2 linked regions of the Caldimonas brevitalea genome follow. The protein of the gene in region 1 interacts with the protein of each later gene in a pairwise test. Links are inferred from orthologs where the notes say so. Each region holds a gene or a part of one and is shown on either strand. Other genes may lie near its edges. The genes, in order: rlmN and ftsZ.

Region 1 (9,554 bases):
CTTCGCGGCCAGCAGCCCGGACTGCTGGGCATAGACGGTGCGCGGGTGACGCTCCTTGATGTCGTCGAAGGCGCGCTGGACCTTGTCGGCGTCGCCGGCCTGGGCCGCCTGGTCGAGCTGGTCGAACAGCGCCGAGGCCTTGATGGCCTGGTCGCGCTGCCAGTAGTTCCAGCCGTTCCAGGCCGCGAAGCCACCGAGCACCAGGATCAAGACCCAGGTGATCAGGTTGCCGTACTGCTTCCAGAAGTGCTTGAACTGTTCAAGCTGTTCTTGTTCTTCGAAGTCGAGATGGGTGGCCATGCGGGCGATCCAGGTGCAGATGGAAGTGCTTCGGCCGCAGCGCGGCCAAAAGCGCGATTATGCGTCGAGCAACTGTGCGGCCCACGCCGAGACGTCCGCAAGGGGGCGCAACGTCTGCGTTGCCGTGGCGTCGCGCAAGGGCTTGACTGCCACCATGCCTTGCGCCAGCTCGTCAGTGCCGAACACCAGCGCGTAGCGGGCACCGCTCGCGTCGGCGCGCTTGAACTGGCTCTTCATGCTGCCCTGCCCGTCCTTGCCGCCGCCGTGCATCAGCACCGAAACACCGGCGGCGCGCAAGGCTTCGAGCGTGCGCATCACGACGCCGAGCGACTCCCGGTCGGGCACCACGGCATAGGCGTCGGGCACCGGCGCCGCCGGCGCGGCGCCCAGTTCCTTGAGCAGTTCGAGCACCCGCTCGACGCCCAGCGCCCAGCCCACCGCCGGCGCGGCCTTGCCACCCACCTGCTCGATCAGGTAGTCGTAGCGGCCGCCGCCACAGACGGTGCCTTGCGAACCGAGCCGGTCGGTGACCCACTCGAACACCGTCAGGTTGTAATAGTCCATGCCGCGCACCAGGCGCGGGTTGATACGGTAGGCGAGCCCGTTGGCATCGAGCACCGCACGCACCGCGTCGAAGTGCGCCAGCGACGCCTCGCCAAGAAAGTCCATCAGCCGCGGCGCCGCCTCGACCAGCGCTTGCATTGCCGGATTCTTGGTGTCGAGGATGCGCAGCGGGTTGCTGTGCAAGCGACGCTGCGCGTCGGCGTCGAGCTGGTCGCGGTGCTGCTCGAAGTAGGCGATCAGGGCGTCCCGGTGCGCGCGGCGCTCGTCCGGCTGGCCCAGGCTGTTGAGCTCCAGGCGCACGTCGGTCAAGCCGAGGTCTTGCCACAGTGCGCGGCACATCAGGATCAGTTCAGCGTCGACATCGGGGCCGGCGAACCCGAGGGCCTCGGCGCCGACTTGGTGGAACTGGCGGTAGCGCCCGCGTTGCGGCTTTTCGTGCCGGAACATGGGGCCCATGTAGTAGATGCGCTTGCCGCCGTCGTACAGCAAGGAGTGTTCGGCCACGGCGCGCACCACACCCGCGGTGTTCTCGGGGCGCAGCGTCAGCTTGTCGCCGTTCATCGCGTCCTCGAAGGAGTACATCTCTTTCTCGACGATGTCGGTCACCTCGCCGAGGCCGCGCACGAACAAGGTCGTCGGCTCGACAATGGGCGTGCGCAGGTTGAGGTAGCCGTAGCGGGCCATCAGCGCGCGCACCTTGTCCTCGAACCACTCCCACCGCGCCGAATCCGGCGGCAGGATGTCGTTCATGCCCTTGACGGCCTTCAGCTCGGCCTTGAGTTGTTCTGCCATGTCGTTTTCATGAGGTTTTTGGCCCTTGCCGTGCGGCACCCGGTGCCGCCACGCAAGGCGAGCGCGCGCGGCGCTCAGGCTGCCGTCTCGGCACCGACGCCGTAACGGCGTTCGATGTAGTCCTCGACGATCTTCTGGAATTCTTGCGCGATGGTGTCGCCGCGCAGCGTGAGCGCCTTTTCGCCGTCGATGAAGACCGGCGCCGCCGGGGCTTCGCCGGTGCCCGGCAGGCTGATGCCGATATCGGCATGCTTGCTCTCGCCAGGACCGTTGACGATGCAGCCCATCACGGCGACTTTCATCGTCTCGACGCCCGGGAAGCGCGCCTTCCAGACCGGCATCTGCGCCCGCAGGTAGTCGTCGATCTGCTTGGCCAGTTCCTGGAACACGGTGCTGGTGGTGCGCCCGCAGCCGGGGCAGGCGGTCACGCTCGGGACGAAGGCGCGCAGCCCCAGGGCCTGCAGGATCTCCATCGCCACCACCACTTCCTGGGTGCGGGCCTCGCCCGGCTGGGGCGTGAGCGAGACGCGGATGGTGTCGCCGATGCCCTCTTGCAGCAGCACCGACAGCGCCGCGGCCGAGGCCACCGTACCTTTGGTGCCCATGCCGGCTTCGGTCAGGCCCAGGTGCAGCGAGTAGTCGCAGCGTGCCGCGAGTGCGCGGTAGACCGAGATCAGGTCCTGCACACCGCTGACCTTGCACGACAGCGTGATCTGGTCGCCGTGCAGGCCGAGCGCCTCGGCGCGCCGGGCCGACTCGATCGCCGACGTCACCAGGGCCTGGTACATCACTTGTTTGGCGTCCCAGGGGCGGGCACGGCGGGCGTTCTCGTCCATCAGCGCCGCCAGCAGTTCCTGGTCGAGGCTGCCCCAGTTGACGCCGATGCGCACCGCCTTGCCGTAGCGGGCCGCCGCCTCGACCATCTGCGCGAACTGCTTGTCGCGCTTGTCACCCTTGCCGACGTTGCCCGGGTTGATGCGGTATTTCGACAAGGCCTCGGCGCAGGCCGGGTGCTCGGTCAGCAGCTTGTGGCCGTTGTAATGGAAGTCGCCGATCAGCGGCACCATGATGCCCATGCGGTCGAGCTGCTCGCGGATCGCCGGCACCGCCTGCGCTGCCTCCGGCGTGTTGACGGTGATGCGCACCATCTCCGAGCCCGCCAGCGCCAGCTCCTTGACCTGGATGGCCGTCTCGATCGCGTCGGCCGTGTCGGTGTTCGTCATCGACTGCACCCGCACCGGCGCGTCACCGCCCACCGTCACGACATGGTCGCCCCACGCGACGCGGCACTGCCGCGAACGGCGCGCTGCAGGCGCCGCAGCCACGGTGAAACAGTCAGGGGCGTCGGAAAGGGCGTCTTGCATGGTCAACACCTGTGGCGGTGCCTACTTGATCTGAAGGGTGGCGACGTTGTCTCGCGCATGGGGGCCGATGTCGAAAGGCGCACCCCGCACCGTCAGCTCAACGCCGCGTGCATTGCCGAGTCGCACACGCATCGGGAAGGTTCCGTCCAGCGTCAGGATCTCGCCCTTGCGCGCCAGGCGCGACACCAGCACCTTGCCGGCTGCGTCGCGCGCATCGACCCAGCTGTCGGACGTGACGTTGACCACCACCGGTGCGGTAGACGGCACGTTCACCAGCGCCTGCGATGCCGAGACCAAGGGCACACCCGGATCGGGCGCCGACGCCGGGGCCGAAGCACCGGGGTCGACCACCAGCGGGGCGGAATGAACCGTCTCGGAGGCCGCACCTTCGCCGGGCGGCATGACGGGCACCGTCACCGTCGTGGTGCCGGGGGTCGACGCGCCATCGACCCCGGCCGTCGTGTCGGCGGTGGTCGTGTCGACGCCGGGCAGCCGCAGCAGGCCCTGCGGCAGCAGCCACAGCACGATCGCCGCCACCACCAGCAAGAGGGGCAGCAAGAACGCCGGGCGCAGCAAGGCCGCGGGCTTGAAACCCTCGCGACGGCGCGAGTCGCCATCGCGGAAGGGCTGGTTCAGGCCCATCGCCACATGTTCCAGCCGGGACGGCGTGCCCGGTGTCGGCAACTTGGCCAGCACCGGCACCGGATCCACCTTCAAGAAGCGGCAGACGGCCTGGGCCAGCGCGCGTGCGAAGGTGGGGTCGGGCAATTCCTCGTGGCGGTCCGCCTCGAGCGCTTCGAGCTTTTGCACCGACACCTTGATCGAGGCCGCGAGGGCTGCGATGTGGATGCCATTGGCCAGGCGAGCCGCCTTCAGCATCTCGCCGGCGCTCTGCCCGCCGGTGGCGGAGGTCCGATCAGGCTCAGTCATCGAAGCGCCTCCGTTCAAACGCCGCCGCCTCGCGCGACTGGGGGTAACGCTGCTTCAATTGGTTGCCGTATTCCATTGCTCCCGTCGTATTGCCGAGCTTGTGTTCGATGCGAGCCGCCAGCCAAAGCGTTTCGGAATTGGCGAGTTGCGGCACGTTGTTGACCCGTCGAATATAGAAGCGAGCGCGCTCGTATTCGCGCCGCTGGAACAACACGTTGGCGAGGTTGACGGACGTCGCCGGGTTGCCAGGGTCGCGTTCGTAAGAGCGTGTCAACGTCTGCTCTGCGCCCGCCAGGTCCCCCGCGCGGGCCTGGCACACGCCTTTGGCCAACAGGCTTTTGGTCGCCTCGCGGTATTGCGGCTGCGCCACCGCCGCGTCGAACTGCGCATCGGCATCACGGGCGCGCCCGCGCTGGCACAAGAACCAGCCGTAGTTGTGCATCACGTCGCTGTCGCGAGGGTTCAGTTGCAAGGCGCGCCTGAAGCTTTCCTCGGCCAACTGGTCTTCGTTCATGCTGGCGTAGACGAGGCCGCGCAGGTTGTACGCCTGCGGCATGTTGGGGTCGGCCTGCAGGGCCTGCTTCAGCTCGTCGAGCGCGGTGGTCGCCTGCCCTTGGGCGTAATAGGCCGACGCCAGCTCGAGGCGGATGCGCGCCCGCTTCTGCGCGTCGGTCTCGTCAGAGGCGGTCACGATATCGCGCGAGCCGCCCGGAAGCGGCTGGTTGGCGCAACCGGCCACCAGCCCGATGCCGAGCAGCACGCCCAGCGCCGATGCCCAAGGCCATGCGCATCGCCCCAACATGGTCATCTTGTCTCCTGCCGGCTGGTGCCGGGCTTGTGGATGCGGATGGGTTGCCGGGTGAGGCGCTGCTGCACGTTGGTGCGATCCTGCACCTCGCCGGCCAATTGCCCGCAGGCGGCGTCGATGTCATCGCCGCGCGTCTTGCGGACCGTCGTGACGATACCAGCGTCCTGCAGCACCTTGGCGAACGCCTGCACCTGCGCGCGCGGCGAACACTTGAGCCCGGACGCCGGGAAGGGGTTGAACGGGATCAAATTCAGCTTGCACGACACCTTGGCGCGCAGCAACGCCACCAGCTCGCGGGCCTGGGCCTCGCTGTCGTTGACACCGTCGAGCATGCAGTACTCGAAGGTGATGAAATCGCGCGGCGCCGCGGTCAAATAGCGCCGGCAGGCGTCGAGCAGTTCGGCGATCGGGTACTTGCGGTTCAACGGCACCAGTTCATCGCGCAGGACGTCGTTGGGCGCGTGCAGCGACACGGCCAGCGCCACCGGACAGTCCGCCATCAAGCGGTCCATCATCGGCACCACGCCAGAGGTCGACACCGTCACCCGTCGCCGCGACAGGCCATAGCCGTGGTCGTCGAGCATCACGCGCAGTGCGGGCACCAGCGCCGAGTAGTTTTGCAGCGGCTCGCCCATGCCCATCATCACGACGTTGGTGATGGCGCGTTCGCCCGGCGCCAGCTTCAGGCGCTGGCGCAGGTGGTGTTCGGCATACCAGAGCTGGGCCAGGATCTCGCCGGTGGTGAGATTGCGGCTGAAGCCCTGGTGGCCGGTGGAACAGAAACGGCAGCCGACCGCGCAGCCCGCCTGCGACGATACGCACAGCGTGCCCCGGTCGTCTTCCGGAATGAAAACCGCCTCGACCGCATCGCCGGCGCCGACGTCGAACAGCCACTTGATGGTGCCGTCGTTCGAGGCCTGCTCGGTCAGGATGGGCAGCGGGCGGATCTCGGCCTTGCCGGCGAGTTTCTCGCGCAAGGACTTGGCCAGGTCGGACATCTGGGAGAAGTCCGACGCGCCCTTCTGGTGGATCCACCGGAACAACTGGGTCGCGCGAAAGCGCTTCTCACCCAGCTGTTCGCAAAATGCGGCCAGTCCGTCGAGATCGTGATCCAGCAGGTTGGCCGCCATGTTCATCACTCCTTCGTCGCATGCGCCGCCCGCCCGTTGCAAGGCAGGCGGGACGGCGCCGCCACAGCCTGCTTCAGCGGCTGTAGACGTTCATGCCGGGGAAGAAGAAGGCCACTTCGGCCGCGGCGGTTTCGGGAGCGTCGGAGCCGTGCACGGCATTGGCGTCGATGCTGTCGGCGAAATCGGCGCGGATGGTGCCTTTGTCGGCCTTCTTCGGATCGGTGGCGCCCATCAGCTCGCGGTTCTTGGCGATGGCGCCTTCACCTTCGAGCACCTGGATCATGACCGGGCCCGACACCATGAAGTCGACCAGGTCCTTGAAGAAGGGCCGGGCCTTGTGGACGGCATAGAACTGCTCGGCCTCACCGCGGGACAGATGCGCCATCTTGGCCGCGACGATCTTCAGACCCGCGCCTTCGAAGCGCGCATAGATCTGGCCAATCACATTCTTGGCCACAGCGTCGGGTTTGATGATCGACAGAGTGCGTTCGACCGCCATGAAAATTCTCCTGAATCAAGTACTTGGCAAAGCTTTGAATTGTAGCGCTCGAACCCTGGGTTTTCCCCTGCCCGTGCGCTTTTTCCGCCCAGGGGCAAGGCCTTCGAGCGCGCTGTGTCGCGGCGTCGGTACGGCCGGCTTGCAGCGGCTGCACGCGCCCTGCTTCAGCGACCGCGGCCGCCGCGGCCACCGCCACCGCCGCCGCCGCCGCCACCACCTCGCTTAGGTCCGCCGCCGCCACCGCCGAAACCCCGGTTGGCACCGCCACCGCCCCCACGGCCGCCGCCCTTGTTGCCATGGGTCTTGCGGTAGAAGGCGTCGGCGCCGATATAGCCCACGGTCGTCTGCATCGGGTCAGGCTGACGCGGCTGCCCCTGCTTCGCCTTGGTCGACTGGGCGAAGCGCTTGTCGTAGGTCTGCTCCAGCGGATCGGGACCGGTGATGCGCGGCGTGGCGGCCGGCCGGTCTTTGCCACCGGGGCGGCCACCGCGCTCCTGGCGCTGCTTGTTGTTGCCGCCGCCGGCACCGGGCTTGCCGCCGCGCCCCTCGCGCGGACCGCCCTCCTGTGGGCGCACGGTCTCGCCGCCCGCCAGGCGCTTCATCGAGCGCACGTCGGTTTCGTCGAGCTCGACCCAGACGCCACGCTTGAGCCCACGCGGCAGCACGACCGTGCCGTAGCGGATGCGAATCAGCCGGCTCACCGTCAGACCGACGGCGTCGAACAGCTTGCGCACCTCGCGGTTGCGACCTTCGGTGATGACAACACGGTACCAGTGGTTGGCACCCTCGCCGCCGCCGTCTTCGATCGACTTGAAGCTGGCCGGCTGGCCATCGATCTTTACGCCCTCGAGCAGCTTGGCGCGCTGCTCTTCGTTCAACGTGCCGAGCACGCGCACCGCGTACTCGCGCTCGACGCCGAAGCGCGGATGCATCAGCTGGTTGGCCAGCTCGCCCGAGCTGGTGAACAGCAACAGACCCTCGGTGTTGAGGTCGAGTCGCCCGACCGACTGCCATTTGCCTTGCGGCAGCTTGGGCAGGCGGCGGAACACCGTGGGCCGGTTCTGCGGGTCGTCGTGGCTCACCACCTCGCCCACCGGCTTGTGATAGGCCAGCACGCGGGGCGGCGGCGGGGCGATGCGGAATTTGATCGGCTTGCCGTTGACGCGCACCTGATCGCCGAAGGAAATGCGCTGACCGATGTGCGCCGGCTCGCCGTTCACCGAGATGCGGCCTTCGAGGATCAGTTGCTCCATGTCGCGCCGCGAGCCGATGCCGGCCTGGGCCAGCACCTTGTGCAGCTTCGGCGCATCGGCGTCGGGCTGCAGCACGCGCTTGCTGGCGGCCTCTTGCGCCGCTTCGTCCTCGACGTCGAACTGGCCCGACAGCACCTCGGCAAAACGCTGGCGCGCGTCGGCCTGGCCGGGGCCGGCAGGCCCACGCCCCTGGCCCCGCTTGCCCTGCTGCTCGCCGCGACCACCGCCCCGGGCTTCGCCGTTGCGGGGCTCGCCGTTGCGCCGCTCACCGCCGCGGCCGCCTTCGGGGCGACCCTCGCCGCGCCGTTCTGCACGGCCTTCGCCAGGCGCGTCCCCCGCACGTGCTTGATCCCCGACGATGTCACCTGCGCCGGCTTCGTTCGCCGGTGCGGCTGCCGTCCGCTCCCCGCGCTCACCCCGCCGGCCGCGTCGGTCGCGCCGGCGCCGCCCCGAGCCCTCGCCCTGATCTTCCGTCGGCGCAGAGCCTTCGGCGCCTGCAGCCGGCGCACCGCCCTCCCCGGCCTCAGCCACCGCCGTCTGCGTGTCACCCTTCGCCGGCGTATGGCGCGGCTCGCCCGCGTCCTCGGCAGCGGCGGCGTGCCGCTCCAGCGGGAGTTCGGCCTGAACCGGCGGGGCGGCCGGCGGCTCCTGCCGTACAGCCCCCGCCTCGGCCGGTGCGGCCACGGCGGCGGCCTCGGTGGATGCTTCGGTAGCAGCCGCCGGTTTGCGTCGACGCGGCGCCTTCTTGGCTGGCACCGGGGTCGCTTCGGCCGGGTCGATCCCGAGCACCGGCGCTGCCGTCTCCGGCGCCTCGCCGGTCGCGCCCGTCACGTCGGCTGCAGCCGACGTTTCAGAGGCGGCCTCCGCCGCTTTCGGCTTGCGCGGACTGCGGCGCTTGGGCTTGTCGGCCGGCGCCGCCGCCGCCTCGCCTTGCACCGCGGGGGCGGCGGGCGCTTCGGCCTCGGGCATCGAGGGCGGCAGATCTTGCGATTCAGAGTTCATGGCGAGTGGGGGGGATAGCGCTGGAAGCGGGGTTGTCCTCGGAGGCGGTGTCGCCCTCGGGCTGGGTTGCGTCGGGTGCGAGAGCACCCGGGTCGGCTTCGGCCGGCGTGGCCGGCGAAGCCGTGTCGCTCCGCGGCCCGCCGGCATCGGCGGTCGGGAGCTCGGGGGCAGGTGCCGGCAGCGGTGCGACAGCCTCTGCCGGGTCAGGGGTTATGGCCCCGGTGTTAGCCGGGTTCGCGGTGTCGGGCGTCGGCATCACCGCGTCCGCACCAGCGGACAGTGTCTCGTGGAGGTTCGGCTGCGCGTCGTCGCCTGAGGGCTCCGGTGCTGCCGGCGGCTCGGCCGCCTCGGCTTCGGCGTGCCTGTCCGACACCTCGACCACGGGCTCGCCATCGTCGGCCGCCACTTCCGCACTTGCCTCGGTCGCCTCGGCGGCCATGGACGGCACCGACGTGGCGTCGGCGGACGCGGGCAGGACGTCATCCGGCTCTGCCGTGGTCTCGGGCGGTGCCGCCGAGTGCTCGTCGGCCCCGGCCGGTGCTGCCTCGCCCGAAGCGGCTTCGACCTCGTCGAGCAGCGAGGCCTGCTCGGGCAAACCCTGAGCCAGCAGTTCCGGCGTCATCGTCGCCCCCTGCAGCGCCGGCAATTGGTCGAGCGACGCCAGGCCGAGGTCGTTCAAAAACTGCTTGGTGGTCGCATACAAGGCCGGACGACCGGGCGCTTCGCGGTAGCCGATCGCGTCGATCCAGCCGCGGTCTTCGAGTTGCTTGATGATCTGACTGCTGACCGTGACACCTCGGATGTCTTCGATGTCACCCCGGGTCACCGGCTGGCGGTAGGCGATGATCGCCAGCGTCTCCATCGTCGCACGTGAGTACTTGGGCGGCTTTTCAGGGTTGAGCCGGTCGAGGT
Region 2 (9,411 bases), 1.2 Mb from region 1 along the record:
GCGTCTGTGGCCCTCTGCCGACGGCAACAATTCGGCCTCGGCCAGGGCCTGAAGGTCAGGCGGGTGACCGCCAAGTGCAAGCCCTGGAAGGCGAGCATCCGTCTCGGCACCATAGGCGGACGCGAAGTCCTGCAGGATCAGCCGCAGCGAGCTGGCGTCGGAGATCAGGTGGTTGAGGCAGAGCACCAGGGCGACAAGCCGCCCCTCACGGACGAAAACGTGAAATCGCCACATGGGCGCCTCGAAGAAGCTGAGGGGCCGCAAGTGCAGCTCCTGGGCAACCTGCCGCACCTTCTCAACCAAGGATTCGGTGTCGCCCAGGGTTGTCATCGTCAACGGACTCGAGATCTGCTGTTGCGCGAGAAACTGAACTCCGGCCGCCTCGACCGCGACCCGCGCCCGCAGCAATGGGTGCCGGGCCATCACCGCTTGCAATCCCCTTTGCACGGCGATCGCGTCGAACTTCGCGTCGACCCAGCACGAAACAGTGATGTTGTTGAGCAACGGCTCTCCGGCGGTGTGGGCGAGCCGAACGTAGCGCCGCTGAGCGGAATTCAGCAGATAGGCATCCGTGTTCATCATGCTCCCTTGCGCGACCTGTAGATCGCCTGCCATGAATGTTCTGCGGAGTTCTCTCGGCGGCTGCCGTCGAGCAACGGCGATTGCCGGTAGACCCCCTTCAATCGACCCAGTTCGAGGATGAAGTCGACGGTCTTGGTGGGTTCGGATCACGGGTTGTCTGTGTCATCAGATCGCCTCCATCACTTGAAGACTGCCCACGGTTCGCCTGACATTAGGCGAGCCCCTCCGGTGCTGTCCAGGCGAGGGAGCGCGCGCCGTGGGCGGCTCAGCGCCAGCCTCTGCATCGAGGTAGGAGTTGTCAGCTGTCGGTAGACACGGGTCCTTTGCCCCACATGCGCACGGACTGGAGGGCGTGAACCCTGGGACCTCTGTTGTGAACCCGAAGTGTTTGCGCAGGAAGCGCTGGAGGTGGCGGTCCACATTCGCCCGAGACCTCTCTAGCTCGGCGGCGACGTGCTTGTCCGAGAGGACTCGAAGCGGTCCTTCGACACCGCGCGTGCGCAACGATGGCGTCAGATCCGACGGGTCTGTTTGGCCTATGCCCATTTCCGGGTGAGGATCAAGCGCGGCATCATCGATACGAGTTGATTATAGCAGCTCACTTTAATTTTAGAATTCAGCTATAATTCTCTACCATGAACGGCGCCTTCTCCATCTACCCACGCCCAGGCCTCGCCCGACACTACCTGGACCGCCTCCTGACCTCCCCCAACCGCGCGCTGTCAGTGTTTGGCCCGCGCCAGGTCGGGAAGACCACGCTGCTGCAACACGACCTGGCGGCCCTTGCCGAGCGCGAGGGGATTGCCGCCTTGTACGTCGACTTCATGGCGTCCTCGAACGCGCTCGAGTTGCTGAACGCGCGTCTCGCCCAGTTGGTGCACGAGGCCAGGATGGGACTGTCCAAGCGGCGTGTCAAAGCGGCCAAGGCGGCTGGCTTCGGGATCGACCTTGAGCCGGCGCCAAGCGACCCGGTCAGCGCAGATCCCGGCGTGCAGCTTCAGAATGCCTTCTCCACCCTCAATCGGTTGAGGCCAGGCGTGCAGCTGCTGCTGATGCTCGACGAGGCCCAGGAACTGGTTCGTCAGCAGGAAGGCGAGCGAACCATGAAGGCGATCCGCGCACTGTTCAACACCTTCCAGGGGCAGTTGCTGCTGCTGATCACGGGGTCGTCCCGCGAAGGCCTGCTGCGGCTGTTTGGGGACCGCCATCGTGCCAGCTTCGGGCTGGCTGACCACGAGGACTTTCAGCGGCTGGGCAGGGACTTCGTCGAAGCCAAAGCCGCGGCATTCAACAAGCAACGACGCCAGCCGATCGAGATCGACACGTTGTACACCGCGTTCCAGGCCATGGAACACCGCCCGGCCGACTTCATTGCCTATTTGTCCTTCCTCGCCATCAACGAAGTGCGCGACGTGGTGGGCAGCGTACAGGTCTTCCTCCAGACCCGCTATCCAACCGAAGCCGTGCGCGAACGCTTCCTGCGCTTCACGCCGCTGCAGCGCACGGTGCTCACGCTCCTGGCCGAGGGCCCATGCCAGGTTGCCAGCAAGGCAACCATGGACCGTGTGGCGCGTGAACTCGGAGCGCCGGTCACCGCTGGCGGCATCCGGCATGCACTGACGTCCCTGCCCGCCGATGTCATTGCGAACCCGGCGCGGGGCCACTACGAGATTGTGGATGCGCAGCTATTGGCATGGCTGAGGGAGGCGGACCGCGAATGAGTTCAAAGGTGGTGGGGTGAGAGGACCGATCCCGCTCCTGGCCGCTGAACGCATAGGGTTGGACCGCCCAAAACTCCGAGCGCCGACGCCGGGCGCTTCACAGCTGGCAGTACCCACTCAACGGGTGCCGGCAAGCCCGTTGTTGCGATTTCGAGAACGCTTCCTTGCGGCGCGCCTGGTTTTTCCCGGAGTCGTTCACTTCTAAAGTTCATCCCATCGATGAGCACAAACGAACAACGGTTGCGACTCACCGAGGGGCCGGGGGCCGATCCCGCCGACCCGGACCAACTCAAGCTGTAAATGGAGCTGAACATGAATGCCAAGAAGACCGTGATCGTTGCCGTGATGACCGCTTTTGCCGCCGCAGGCGCCTTTGCCGGCGAAGCGAACGACGATGACCAGACCTGGACCCGCCAGTCCGCGTCGGTGAAGACCCGTGCCGAAGTGAAGGCCGAACTGGCCCAGGCCCGCGCCGAAGGTGAACAACTGGCCGTGTTCAGCGGCGAAACCACCGTGCTGCCCCCGCAGACCGGCGGTGCGCTGGCCCGCAGCCGTCAGGACGTGAAGCAGGACACGGTCAGCTTCCTGCGCACCCAGCGCAGCGCCGCCCCGATCAACATCGGCGGCTGAGCGCGAAGGCGGGCGCGTGGCCTGCCACCGTGCGCCAGAAGCAGAGGCCCGCATCCGCGGGCCTTTTTCGTGATGCCGTCACCGCCCCCCCGCGCCCGATCCTGCAGCCGGGACGGATCAAACCCCCACCGACTTCCCCGAGGTTCAGGCTGGCCCGGACAGCCCGACATGCCAGCGGTCACACTGTGGTTTTCTCCGCCTGCCGCCCCATGTCCGCACCCCCCGCCTTTCCCTTCGACAACACCTATGCCCGTGACCTGCCGGGCTTTTACGTCCGCTGCCAGCCGGCCACCGTCGCGTCGCCGCGGCTGCTCTTTTTCAACCGTGAACTCGCCCAGGAACTGAAGCTCGACTGCGCCGCGCTCGACGGCCCGCAAGGCGCCGGCGTTTTCGCCGGCAACACGGTGCCCGAGGGAGCCGACCCGCTGGCCCAGGCCTATGCCGGCCACCAGTTCGGCGGGTTTTCGCCGCAATTGGGCGACGGTCGGGCCCTGTTGCTGGGCGAGGTGATCGACCGGCGCGGCCAGCGCCGCGACATCGCGCTCAAAGGCTCGGGGCGGACCCCGTTCTCGCGCGGCGGTGACGGCAAGGCGGCAGTCGGGCCGATGCTGCGTGAAGTGCTGATCGGCGAGGCGATGCACGCGCTCGGCATCCCGACCACGCGGGCACTGGCCGTCGCAGCGACTGGCGAGACCGTCGAGCGCGAGTTGCCGCTCCCCGGCGCCGTGCTCACCCGCGTCGCCGCCAGCCACTTGCGCGTCGGCACCTTCGAGTTCTTCGCGGCGCGCGATGACCTCGAGCGGCTGCGTCAGTTGGCGGACTACACCATCGCACGCCACGATCCGGACCTGGTGGGCACACCCGATCGTTACGTCGCACTGCTGCGCCGGGTGGCCGAGCGGCAGGCGGCGCTGGTGGCGCAATGGATGAACATCGGCTTCATCCACGGCGTGATGAACACCGACAACATGACGATCTCCGGCGAGACCATCGACTACGGACCCTGCGCCTTCATCGAGGCCTACGACCCGCAGGCGGTGTTCAGTTCGATCGACCACGGCGGCCGCTACGCCTACGGCAACCAGCCGCTGATCGCCCGCTGGAACCTGGCCCGGCTCGGCGAGGCCCTGCTGCCGTTGATTGCCGAGGACATGACCGAGGCAGGCATCGAGAAGGCCCTCGGCCAGGCCACCGAGGTGATCGACGCCTTCCCGGACTGGTACGCACGCGCACTGCTCGCCGGCCAGCGCGCCAAGCTCGGTCTGCAGCGCGCGACAGCCGACGACGACCCTGCCGACACCGCGCTGGCCGAGGACTGGCTGGCGCTGCTGCACGCGCAGGCCGTTGACTTCACGCTGGGTTGGCGGCGGCTGGCCGATGCCGCCGAGGGAGACGAAGCGGCGCTGCGCGGGCTGTTCCAGGCGCCGCAAGCGCTCGAACCCTGGCTGGGCCGTTGGCGCGAGCGCTGTGCGAGCGAGGATGCTGCCGCGCCTGACGGCACGGGGCGGGCCGCTCGGATGCGCCGGGTCAACCCTTGGGTGATCCCCCGCAACCACCGTGTCGAGGAAGCGCTCGCGGCAGCCACCCACGACGACGACCTGGGGCCGTTCCAGCAGCTGCTGGCCGCACTGCGACGGCCTTATGAGGAAACGCCGGAAAACACGCCTTATGCAGAACCGGCGCCGTCTGACGTGACCGCTTGCTATCAGACCTTCTGCGGAACCTGATTCCGTAACGAATGCCGAAGGCCGCCCGATCAGCGGGAGCGACACCGTTGGTCGGCCCGCAGAGGCCGGCAGTTGCGTTGACGCGGAGGTGACAACGTCCTCCTGCACCGGTCACGCCACCGCGCCCTTCCCTTCCGACGGCGCAACTTCCACACCTTTGAAGACGGCTTCCATCGGCATCCGGCAGTCGATGCTGGCAAGGGCCAGGTCCGCGGCCCGCGACTGATCCGACAGCAGCCAGCCGTCTGCCGTCAGGGTGAACACCTCGACCTCGCGTGAAGCCGGGTCGATCAGCGCGTACTCGCGCAGCGTGGGCAGGCTGCGGTAGAGAATGAACTTGTTGCGCTTGTCGTAGCCCTTTGTCGAGGGCGACAGCACTTCGATGATGAGCTTGGGGTCTGTGATGGTCTGCTCGTCGCCGGCCTGGGCCTTACCGCAGGTCACCATGACGTCGGGATACAGGACGGCCTCGTCGGCGAGCTGCACCTTCATCGACTCCGCGAAGACCTGGCAGGGTGTGCCGTCCAGATGCGAGCCGAGGTGCGCAGCCAGGTTGAGGATCACGCGGTTGTGCCGAGCTGAGCCGCCGGTCATCGCGAACACCTCACCGCGGAAGAACTCGTGCCGGGTGTCCTGCTGGCTTTCCCAGGCCAGGAAGTCGGCCAGGGTCATAGTCGAGATGGGGAGTCCCATGTGGCTGCCTGCTGATAGGGCGCAATGCATACCATCATAGTCGGCTCGCAAGACGTCATGAATCCGTCGGTAGCCGAAGCGCCCCAGTCGCTGCTGGGCGGCCGGCACCCACGCAACTTCCGCGACCTTCGCTGCCCTCCACACCGGCGTGTGACCGAGGCGGTCGGACGGCCGCGGCTCAGGCTCAGCTGTCCAGCACGAAGTGCTCGAAGATCAACACGCCGAAAAACACCAGCCCGGCGATCACCGTCCACTTGACGATGGCCAGCCCGATGCGGAAGTAACGCGCCTGGCGCGTGATCAGGTACAGGCCGAAGCACACCACCGAGCCCATCAGCAGCAGCCCGATCAGCACGCGGATCAACGCGAACATGTCAGGCTCCGCTATCGCCCTACCAGACCGGCGCGAGTTGCGCGAAGCCTGAGGGCGCCTTGGCCTCGTCGTCGAAGCTGACGATCTCGTAGGCGCTGGCGTCGGCCAGCACCGCGCGCAGCAGCTTGTTGTTCAGCGCATGGCCCGACTTGTAGGCGCTGTAAGCGGCCAGCAGAGGTTTGCCGACCACGTAAAGGTCGCCGATCGCGTCGAGGATTTTGTGCTTGACGAACTCGTCGTCGTAGCGCAAACCGTCGCTGTTCAGCACGCGGTAGTCGTCGACCACGATCGCGTTGTCCATGCTGCCGCCCAGCCCGAGGCCGCGCGAGCGCATCATCTCGACGTCTTTGGTGAAACCGAAGGTGCGGGCGCGTGCGATGTCGCGGGTATAGCGCCCGGAAGAGAAATCGAACACCACCCGCTGCCCGGTCTGGTCGACCGCCGGGTGATCAAAATCGATCTCGAACGAAAGCTTGTAGCCGTGGAAGGGATCGAGGCGGGCCCACTTGAGGGTCGGGCCCGTCCCTTCACGCACTTCGACCGGCTTCTTGATGCGCAAAAAACGCTTGGGCACCTTCTGAAGCTCGATCCCGGCGCTCTGCAATAGGTAGACGAAGGAGGCTGCAGAGCCGTCCAGGATCGGGACTTCCTCGGCGGTGATGTCGACATACAGATTGTCGAGTCCCATGCCTGCGCAGGCAGACATCAGATGCTCCACCGTGTGCACTTTCGGCGCCCCGGGGTCACCCCCGGCCGACAGCGTCGACGCGAGCCGGGTGTCGCTCACGGCCGCCGCCGAGACCGGAATCTCGACAGGCACCGGCAGATCGACCCGCCGAAACACGATGCCGGTGTCAGGCGCCGCCGGCCGGAGCGTGAGTTCCACACGCTGGCCACTGTGCAACCCGACGCCGACGGCGCGCGTCAGCGATTTGAGAGTGCGTTGTTGAAGCATGTCCGCATTTTAGGCAATCAGCACTTTCCCCGCAGTCGAAGCTTTTGATCGCAGCGATTACCCGGCAGGGCAGCCGGCAAAACCGTACGAAGTGGCCGCGACAGCGAGATTGAGCGGGGTGATCGGCGTCGCGAGCGGGGCGAGGTGCGGGCGAGGACCGCAGCCGTACTCCCGTACGGCGAGGACCACAGCCCGCAGATCGCCCCGCGCAGCAGCCGAGCACTCCGCTCAATCGGCTTGTTTGCGGAGGAAGGCGGGGATTTCGATTTCGTCCATCCCGTTGCTCGCCAGCGCATCCACCTTGGCCGCCGCCTGCGTGCGCCCCGAACGCCACACGCTGGGGGTGTTCAGGCTGCTGTAGTCATGCCCCGAGTGGTGGCTGCCCTGCCGCTCGGCATGCACCGCACTGTTCAACACCGGAATGTTGTCGGTGCCGGTGCGCAGCGCCGGCTGCGAGTGCACCACGCTGATCGGGGCCTGCTGACGGCGCGAGTTGGCCGACAAGCCGGTCGCGATCACCGTGACGCGCAGCGCGTCGCCCAGGCTGTCGTCGTACGCCGTGCCGTAGATCACATGTGCATCGTCGGCGGCATAACGGCGGATGGTGTTCATCGCGTTGCGGCTTTCGCTCAGCTTGAAGGTGCCGCGCGCTGCCGCGATCAGCACCAGCACGCCGCGCGCGCCCGACAGGTCGATGCCTTCCAGCAGCGGGCAGGCCACGGCGGCCTCGGCGGCCTTGTGGGCGCGGTCCGGGCCTTGCGCGATGGCGGTGCCCATCATCGCCTTGCCCGGCTCGCTCATCACCGTCTTGACGTCTTCGAAGTCGACGTTGACGAGGCCGGGGATGTGGATGATGTCGCTGATGCCGCCCACGGCGTTCTTCAGCACGTCGTTGGCCTGTGCGAACGCCTGGTCCTGGGTGACATCATCGCCCAGCACTTCGAGCAGCTTCTCGTTGAGCACCACGATCAGCGAATCGACATTCGCTTCCAGCTCGTTCAGGCCGGTGTCGGCCTGCTTCATGCGGCGGCCGCCCTCGAACTCGAACGGCTTGGTCACCACGCCGACGGTCAGGATGCCCATTTCCTTCGCGACACGCGCGATCACCGGTGCCGCACCAGTGCCGGTGCCGCCGCCCATGCCGGCCGTGATGAACAGCATGTTGGCGCCGGAGATGCAGTCGCGGATGCGGTCCACGGCTTCTTCCGCCGCAGCCTTGCCGGCTTCGGGTTTGGCGCCGGCGCCGAGGCCCGTGGTGCCCAGCTGGATCAGCTTGTGGGCGGTCGAACGGTTGAGGGCTTGAGCGTCGGTATTCGCCACAACGAATTCCACACCTTGCACGCCCTGCGCAATCATGTGGTCCACGGCGTTGCCACCGCCACCGCCCACACCGATCACCTTGATCTGGGTACCCAGATTGAACTCTTCGATCATCTCAATAGGCATTTGGACCTCCTTCGTCACTAGCAGTTGCCTACACACACATCAATCAAACATGAACGGGATCGACCTGGGCGGCGGGTACATGGCCCGTCGCTCGGCGGTCGGCCGCTCAGAAGTTCCCGATAAACCAGTCCTTGACCCGGCCAAAGAGCGTCTTCACCGAACCGGCCTGTTGAGCCGCCCGATGACCGCGCACACGCGCAAGGCGCGCCTCCTCCAAGAGTCCCATCACCGTGGCCGAGCGCGGGTTGGCCACCATGTCGTGCAGTGCGCCCGAGTAAGTCGGGATCCCCTTGCGCACCGGTTTTAGAAAAATGTCCTCGCCCAGCTCGACCATCCCCGGCATCACCGCCGATCCGCCGGCGAGCACGATGCCGGACGACAGCAGCTCTTCGTAGCCGCTCTCACGGATGACTTGATGCACAAGTGAAAAGATTTCTTCCACGCGAGGCTCGATCACGCCGGCCAATGCTTGTCGCGAGAGCATGCGGGGTGCCCGGTCCCCGAGGCCAGGCACTTCGACCTGTTCGTCGGGGTCGGCCAGCAGCTGTTTGGCGACGCCGAAATCGACCTTGATCTCCTCGGCGTCCTTGGTCGGCGTGCGCAAGGCCATCGCGATGTCGCTCGTGATCAGGTCGCCCGCGATCGGAATCACGGCGGTGTGGCGGATCGCGCCGTCGGTAAAGATCGCCACGTCAGTGGTGCCGGCGCCGATGTCGACCAGCGCCACGCCCAGGTCTTTCTCGTCTTCGGTCAACACCGACAGGCTGGACGCAGAGGGGTTCAACACCAGCTGCTCGACCTCGAGCCCGCAGCGTCGCACGCACTTGACGATGTTCTCGGCCGCACTCTGTGCGCCGGTGACGATGTGCACCTTCACCTCGAGGCGGCCACCGCTCATGCCGATCGGCTCCTTGACCTCGTGGCCGTCGATCACGAACTCCTGCGGCTCCACCAGCAGCAGCTTCTGGTCGTTGGGGATGTTGATGGCCTTGGCGGTCTCGACCACCCGCGCGACGTCGATCGGCGTGACCTCCTTGTCGCGCACGATCACCATGCCGGTCGAGTTCTGCCCGCGGATGTGGCTGCCGGTGATGCCGGTGTAGACCCGCGTGATCTTGCAGTCGGCCATCATCTCGGCCTCTTTCAGCGCCTGCTGGATCGACTGCACCGTCGCATCGATGTTGACCACCACGCCGCGCTTGAGCCCGTGCGACGGCGCCACGCCCAGCCCGGCCACGCGCAGCTCGCCGCTCGGCAACACCTCGGCCACCACCGCCATCACCT

What was found.
Region 2: the proteins of rlmN (region 1) and ftsZ interact in binary tests that used the Escherichia coli proteins (3 or more experiments, as listed by UniProt). The link is inferred for Caldimonas brevitalea from one-to-one orthologs.

The regions. Positions count from the first base shown.
Region 1 is NZ_CP011371.1:2,568,184-2,577,737, reverse strand. Bases 3,822-6,788 are described here. They hold rlmN (dual-specificity RNA methyltransferase RlmN), read right to left. Parts: upstream 5,889-6,788; coding sequence 4,755-5,888; downstream 3,822-4,754. Other genes in these bases: AAW51_RS11410 (pseudouridine synthase), read right to left, coding at 6,552-6,788; ndk (nucleoside-diphosphate kinase), read right to left, coding at 5,962-6,387; pilW (type IV pilus biogenesis/stability protein PilW), read right to left, coding at 3,943-4,758; AAW51_RS11430 (helix-turn-helix domain-containing protein), read right to left, coding at 3,822-3,950. In the rest of the region: AAW51_RS11445 (YfgM family protein), read right to left, coding at 1-300; hisS (histidine--tRNA ligase), read right to left, coding at 358-1,656; ispG (flavodoxin-dependent (E)-4-hydroxy-3-methylbut-2-enyl-diphosphate synthase), read right to left, coding at 1,731-3,020; more of AAW51_RS11430, read right to left, coding at 3,042-3,821; more of AAW51_RS11410, read right to left, coding at 6,789-8,642; SMC-Scp complex subunit ScpB, read right to left, coding at 8,632-9,554.
Region 2 is NZ_CP011371.1:1,335,109-1,344,519, reverse strand. The notes cover bases 6,019-8,842. They hold ftsZ (cell division protein FtsZ), read right to left. Parts: upstream 8,128-8,842; coding sequence 6,910-8,127; downstream 6,019-6,909. Other genes in these bases: ftsA (cell division protein FtsA), read right to left, coding at 8,234-8,842; lpxC (UDP-3-O-acyl-N-acetylglucosamine deacetylase), read right to left, coding at 6,019-6,681. In the rest of the region: AAW51_RS05940 (condensation domain-containing protein), read right to left, coding at 1-582; AAW51_RS05935 (AAA family ATPase), read left to right, coding at 1,218-2,303; AAW51_RS05930 (DUF4148 domain-containing protein), read left to right, coding at 2,616-2,933; AAW51_RS05925 (protein adenylyltransferase SelO), read left to right, coding at 3,143-4,660; AAW51_RS05920 (Uma2 family endonuclease), read right to left, coding at 4,772-5,353; AAW51_RS05915 (hypothetical protein), read right to left, coding at 5,538-5,726; more of lpxC, read right to left, coding at 5,746-6,018; more of ftsA, read right to left, coding at 8,843-9,411. UniProt on the Escherichia coli protein: Essential cell division protein that forms a contractile ring structure (Z ring) at the future cell division site. The regulation of the ring assembly controls the timing and the location of cell division.